Regions from separate parts of the Amycolatopsis cynarae genome, predicted to be linked through region 1. Evidence: riboswitches for the same ligand, from Rfam matches in the RefSeq annotation. Region 1 holds a riboswitch; the other holds the start of a gene.
What was found. Region 1 has a riboswitch for cobalamin ahead of nicT (Nickel transporter NicT). Riboswitches for the same ligand answer to the same signal wherever they lie in the genome.
Positions count from the first base shown of each region.

Region 1 (3,399 bases):
GCTGGCCACCGCGCAGAAGGCGATCGCAGGCGACTGGGTGACCGCCTACGACGACGCCGGACTGCGCGTGGTGAACGGCAAGGTGTGCCTGCGCGACAACCCCTCCCGCTGCGCCACCCGCGGCGGCGACGGCACCGGGGAGTAGCGCGGCTCGACCCTGCCGGGGCCAGGGGCGTGCCCTCAAGGTGGCCTTGAGGGCATTGATGACCCTGAAGGCGACCTTCAGGGCACCCCGCCCCGGCCCGAGCGTGGGACTCGGCCGGCGGACCCGAGCCGACGGGACTTTGCCGAGGCCCTGGCCCTATTTGCTGTGAGGGGACCCCTCACGGCAATCCCCTGTGGAAGGCGGAGCGCGGGGTTCAGGGGGCGAGGCCACACCCCGCGGGGTTGAGGATTCGCTTCGTGGATGCCGGGTACCGGTCGAGCAGTGCGGCGGGCCGGATGGGGCGGGCGGTGAACCCGCCGCCGCAGTTGGGGCACACGCCGTGCAGCCGGACGTCGACACAGGTGCGGCAGAATGTGCACTCGAAGGTGCAGATCATCGCATCGGGCGAATCGGGCGGCAGGTCGGCGTCGCAGCATTCGCAGTTGGGCCTGATTTCGAGCACGGAAGGAACCGTACCGCCGCTGCGCCGTCCGTTCACCGGTTCGGCCGTAAAGGAGGTGGACAAGCGTCATGGTGACTCGCAGGAACATCCTCATCACGGGGGCCAGTTCGGGACTCGGCGAAGGGATGGCCAGGCAGTTCGCCGCGCGCGGCCGGAACCTGGCGCTGTGCGCGCGACGGCTGGACAGGCTCACCGCGCTGCGTGACCAGCTCCTCGCCGCGCATCCGGGGATCACCGTGTCCGTGCGCGCGCTGGACGTGAACGACCATCCGCGGGTCTTCGAGGTGGTCAAGGCGCTGGACGAGGAACTGGGCGGGCTCGACCGGGTGATCGTCAACGCCGGGCTGGGCAAGGGACAGCCGATCGGCACCGGCCGGTTCGACGCGAACCTGCAGACCGCGAACACCAACTTCACCGCGGCGCTCGCCCAGTGCGAGGCGGCCATGGAGCTCTTCCGCGCCCGCAACGCCGGGCACCTGGTGGTGATCTCCTCGATGAGCGCGATGCGCGGGCTGCCGCGCAATCTCACCACCTACGCGGCCAGCAAGGCGGGCGTCGCCGCGCTCGCCGAAGGCATCCGTGCCGACGTGCTGCGCAAGCCCATCACGGTCACCACGATCTACCCGGGCTACATCGCCACCGAGATGACCGGCCGCGCCGGGCGGACACCCCTGCTGGCCCCGGCGGAGAAGGCGATTCCGCTGCTGGTCAGGGCGATCGAACGGGAACCCGCCGAGGCGAAGGTCCCGGCATGGCCGTGGGTGCCGCTCGGTTTCCTCCTGCGGCACCTGCCGCTGGGCGTCGTCGCGAAGATGGGCTGAAGCGCTTTCCGGCACCGCCTGTGATCGGCGACCCGCTTTCTTGCCCTCTGTCGCATTCGATCCGTAAGGTGAACGGGCCGTGGTGCTCGGGAAGACCGGTGGGAAACCGGCGCGGCCCTCGCCACTGTGAAAACGGGAAGTTCCCGGCCCATGCCCCTGCGGGCAGCCACTGGACGCGCGAGCGTTCGGGAAGGCGGACCGGAAGCGTCGACCCGTCAGCCAGGAGACCGGCCACGGCACGTAGTGACCATCCACGAGGTGCTGGAAGGCGGTCTTTCGATGAGCACGTCCCCCTCCCTGTCCTGGCGCCGCCAGGACACCTACCGGACCGGCGGGCTGCTGCTGGTGGTGCTGTTGCTGCACGGGGCGGCGTTCGGCATCCTGGCCCTGCTGGTCGTGCCGCGCCACTACGCCGTGGGCACCCAGGTGTTCGGGTTCGGTCTCGGGGTGACCGCCTACACCCTGGGCATGCGGCACGCCTTCGACGCCGATCACATCGCCGCGATCGACAACACCACGCGCAAGCTGATGGCCGAGGGGAAGCGCCCGCTGTCGGTCGGGTTCTGGTTCGCCCTCGGCCACGCGAGCGTGGTCGTCGTCCTCGCGGTGCTGGTCGCGCTCGGCGCGCAGGGCGCGATGCGCTGGGCCGACGACTCCTCGGGCCTGCACCGGGTGCTCAGCACGATCTCCACCACCGCCTCCGGCGGGTTCCTCTACCTGATCGGGATCCTCAACCTCGTCGCGCTGATCGGCATCGGGCGCGTCTTCCGCGAACTTCGCCGGGGCCGGTTCGACGAGGCCGAGCTCGAGGCCCGGCTCGACTCGCGAGGGTTTCTGGCCCGTGTCCTGGGCAGGCTGACCCGGTCCATCCGGCGTCCCGGCCAGATGTACCTGGTCGGCCTGCTGTTCGGGATCGGGTTCGACACCGCCACCGAGGTGCTGCTGCTCGCGCTGGCCGGTTCCTCGGGCGCCGCCGGACTGCCCTGGTACGCGGTCGTGTGCCTGCCGCTGCTGTTCGCGGCGGGGATGAGCCTGTTCGACACGCTCGACGGCACGTTCATGAACTTCGCCTACCACTGGGCCTTCGCCAATCCGGTGCGCAAGGTCTACTACAACCTCACCATCACGGGGTTGTCCGTCGTGGTGGCGCTGGTGGTGGGGACGATCGAACTGGTCGGAGTGGCGAAGGCGGACCTGGGCTGGTCCAGCCCGGTCACCGACTGGATCGCGGGGCTGGACCTGGGCAACGTGGGATACCTCGTCGTCGGGCTGTTCGTCGTGGTGTGGGTGGTCGCGATCACCTACTGGCGCGTCGCCCGCGTCGAACACCGCTGGGGCGGCGAGACTTCCGCCTGAGCCAGGGTTTCCCGCAGCGGCACGTGGAGCTGGGCCGGTGCGACGACCACCGAGTCGGCGCCGGGCCGCCACGGGCCGCCCGCCACGTCCGTGACGAGCGCGCCCGCCTCGCGAGCGATCAGGGTCGCGCCGAGCAGGTTGCCGTCGTCGTGGCCGTACTGCCAGAACCCGTCGACGCGGCCGGAGGCAACGTCGGCGATCTGCCAGGAGGTGGGTCCCAGGTTGCGCACGGCTCCGGCGACGGGGAGGACCGCCGACAGCCCGGCCCCGGCGCGGGCGACGGCACCGAGGTCGTTCGCGGCGAAGGGGGGATGGCTGTTCGCGAGCAGGGTGGCGGCGAGTTCGGTCCTTTCCGACGGGCGGATCGGCACTCCGTTCCGGGTCGCGCCCGCGCCCTCGGCGGCGCGGTAGGTCTCGTCGAACGCGGGGCTGTGCAGCACGGACGCCACGGACCGGCCGTGCCGGACCAGGGTGAGGCTGACGCACCAGTGCGGCAGGCCCTGCAGGTACTGGACGGCCCCGTCGACGGCGTCGACCACCCACTGTTCGCCCGGCCCGGTGCCGGGTCCGAACTCGCCCGCCCAAGCCGCCTCGGGGCGAAGCGCGGTCAGCAG
Region 1 is NZ_CP113836.1:4,108,916-4,112,314, reverse strand. It holds gene ORV05_RS19670 (hypothetical protein) at 1-145, shown strand, start outside; gene ORV05_RS19665 (DUF1272 domain-containing protein) at 360-608, opposite strand; gene ORV05_RS19660 (SDR family oxidoreductase) at 677-1,429, shown strand; cobalamin riboswitch at 1,493-1,679, shown strand; gene nicT (Nickel transporter NicT) at 1,709-2,785, shown strand; gene ORV05_RS19650 (inositol monophosphatase family protein) at 2,731-3,399, opposite strand, start outside.

Region 2 (3,399 bases), 2.9 Mb from region 1:
CACCCCCAGGGGGAGTTCCCCCGGCATGACCGTGCGCGCCACCTGGTCCGCCGCGATCAGGAAGGCCGCCCCGCCCAGCAGGGACAGGGGCAGCACGACCCGGTAGCTGCCGCCCGCCAGCAGGCGCACCACGTGCGGCACCACGATCCCGACGAACCCGATCAGCCCGCTGACCGAGACCGCCGCGGCGGTCGCCAGTGAGGCGGCCGCCAGCAGCAGCAACCGCACGCGCGCGGGGTGCAGCCCGAGCGACGCGGCTTCGGCGTCGCCCAGCGAAAGCACGTCCAGCAGCCGCCCGGACAGGCACAACACCACGGCGGCGAGGCCGATGTATGGTGCGGCGACCAGCACCTCGTGCCAGCCGGTCACGTTCAGCCCGCCGAGCATCCACGTGTAGACCTGGCGAATCGTCTCGGTCCTCAGCTGCTGCACGAAGGTCTGCACGGCGGACAGGAACGAGCCCACGGCCACCCCGGCGAGCAGCAGCGTCCCGGTCCCGGGGCGGCCGCCGCCCGTCCGGCCCAGCAGCCAGCTCAGCCCGACCCCGCCGATCGCGCCGAGGAAGGCGGCGGGCGGCACCCAGGCCCCGGCGTTCGGGGTGAGCACCACCACCAGGGTCGCCGCCATCCCCGCGCCCGCGGCGGCGCCCAGCAGGTACGGATCGGCGAGCGGGTTGCGGAACACCCCCTGGAAAGTCGCGCCGGACATCGCCAGCGCGGCCCCGACCAGCCCGGCGAGCAGGACCCTCGGCACCCGCAGCTGCCAGACGATCGCGGCTTCGCGGGCCGACAGCGGGGACTGCCCGCCCGTGACCTGCGCGACGAGCTCGCCGAGCACGCGGCGCCAGCCCAGATCGCCCGCCCCCGCCAGCACCGCGCACAGCAGCACGGCCGCCAGTACGAGCACGGCGATCACCACGGTGCGGGCCCGCAGGCGCGTCCGCACCGAGGCACGCCGGGAACGGATCACCGGGTGGCGGCCTGGGACACCGCGGTCGACACGGCGCGCACGAGTTCGACGATCCGCGGGCTCCAGCGGGAGGCGATGTCGTCGTCGAGCGTGAACACGCGGCCGTGCTGGACGGCGCTGAGCGTGTTCCAGCCGGGACGCGCCGCGACGGACTGCGCGTTCTGGCCGCAGCACTTGCTGTCCGCGAGGAAGACGAGATCCGGATCGGACTGGAGGATGCGTTCCGGCGACAGTTGCGGATAGCCGCCGGAGGCCGACGGATCGGTGCCGTCGGCGATGTTCGTCAGGCCGAACCGCTGCAGGATCTGGCCGAGGAAGGTGGCCGAGGTCGCGCTGTAGTAGGTCTGGTCGAGTTCGTAGTAGTAGCTCAGCGGTTTGGCGGGCTTCGGCGTACTCGCGATGATCCCGTCGACGTCCGCCCGCACCTGCCGGGAAAGGCTCTCGCCCTCCGCGCGGTGCCCGGTCGCCGTGCCGAGGTCGGCGAATTCCCGGTAGGCGTCGTCCAGGGTTTTGGCGTCGGGCATCACCAGGGTCTGCGCACCGATCTTCGCCAGTGCCGAGGAAAGCCCGTTGGTGTCGGCCGACACGACGACCAGGTCCGGGTGGTAGGCGGCGATGGCCTCCGGGTCCGGGCTCAGCGCGGCCAGCTTCGTGTGCGGGGCCTGTGCCGGGTAGTCCGAGGTCGAGTCGACCGCGACGACCTGCTTGCCCGCGCCGACCGCGAACAGCGTTTCGGTCGCCGACGGGGACAGGGACACGATCCGGGTGGGCTGCCGCTGGATGGTGAGGGAACCGATGGTGACCGGGAAGACCGCTTCCGTGTCCGGCGGGGCGGAGGAGTCGTGTTCCTGGGGGCGCGTGGCGCACCCGGCCAGCGTCAGCAATACCAGCAGCAGCGGCAGAAACCTGCGCGTCATACGAACCTCGGGGATGTTCGCCCGGCTCCGGTGCGCCTGCCACGCCGTGCCGTCCCCGGTCACGCCGCACCTCTGCGCCGGAGGCGGAATGGCGTCGACGCGGGGGCAGGCGACCTGGCTCGGCTTCGAACACCGTTCTCGTGTGTGTCCAAAGCCATCACAGTTGCGGCACAGCACCGGGTTCGCACCGGTTTCGCTGACCTCGCGTCGCTGGCCAACAGGCCGCTGACCAGCGTGAGGAACGCTACCACCGCCGACCCTGGTCCCGGGGCGGAAGGTTCACGTAGCCTTGAAAAGGTTAGCCGGGAGCTACACTGGGCTCGAGCTCCAACCGGTTTGAGCCCATCAGGAACGAAGTCGTTCGTCGCAGCCAGATCGTTACCGTTCGGATGAAAATCCACACTGCGAGAGGGTGCCCTCGTGTTTCCTGGGTGTTAAGGTCGCGCTAATCAGCGGGCCATCGTCGTCCCGAGCACAGCAAACCGGGGGAACTTTCCGAACTGAGCACGACGACGACGAAGGAGGTCCCCGCATGATCTTCTCCGCCAACCCTGGCAGGCAGGGTCTGTACGACCCCAGCACCGAACAGGACTCCTGCGGTGTTGCCATGGTGGCCGATATCCGCGGGCGACGCACACACGGCATCATCACCGACGGGCTGACGGCGCTCACCAACCTCGACCACCGCGGGGCCGCCGGCGCCGAGCCCACCTCCGGCGACGGTGCCGGCATCCTTCTCCAGCTTCCCGACGAGTTCCTGCGCGCGGTCACCGGGTTCCCGCTGCCGGAACCGGACGCGCACGGTCACCACCGGTACGCCGCCGGTATCGCCTTTCTGCCTGCCGAAACCGAGCGGCGCACCAAGGCCGTCGCCCTCATCGAGCGGCTCGCCGAGGAAGAAGACCTCGACATCCTGGGCTGGCGCGAACTGCCCACCGACGCCGACGGGGCCGACATCGGCCCGACGGCGCGGTCGGTGATGCCGCACTTCGTCATGCTCTTCGTGGCGGGCAAGGCGAACGCCGACGGTGTCCGTCCCGCCGGGATCGACCTCGACCGGCTGACCTTCTGCCTCCGCAAGCGGGTCGAGCGCGACAGCGTGTCCGCCGAATGCGGCACCTACTTCCCGTCGCTGTCCGCCCGCACCCTCGTCTACAAGGGCATGGTCACGCCCGAGCAGTTGCCCGCCTTCTTCCCCGACCTGCGGGACGAGCGGCTGACCAGCGCCATCGCCCTGGTGCACAGCCGGTTCTCCACGAACACCTTCCCGTCGTGGCCGCTGGCACACCCGTTCCGCTACGTGGCGCACAACGGTGAGATCAACACCGTGCGCGGCAACCGCAACCGCATGCGCGCCCGCGAGGCGCTGCTCGCTTCCGACCTCATCCCCGGCGACCTGACCAGGCTCTACCCGGTGTGCTCGGCCGACGCCTCCGACTCGGCCTCCTTCGACGAAGTGCTCGAACTGCTGCACCTCGGCGGCCGCAGCCTGCCGCACGCGGTGCTGATGATG
Region 2 is NZ_CP113836.1:1,212,121-1,215,519, forward strand. It holds gene ORV05_RS06000 (FecCD family ABC transporter permease) at 1-945, opposite strand, end outside; gene ORV05_RS06005 (ABC transporter substrate-binding protein) at 966-1,886, opposite strand; cobalamin riboswitch at 1,974-2,135, opposite strand; gene gltB (glutamate synthase large subunit) at 2,419-3,399, shown strand, end outside.
Region 2: linked by a shared signal. The riboswitch ahead of ORV05_RS06005 (ABC transporter substrate-binding protein) and the one ahead of nicT (Nickel transporter NicT) in region 1 are both predicted to bind cobalamin.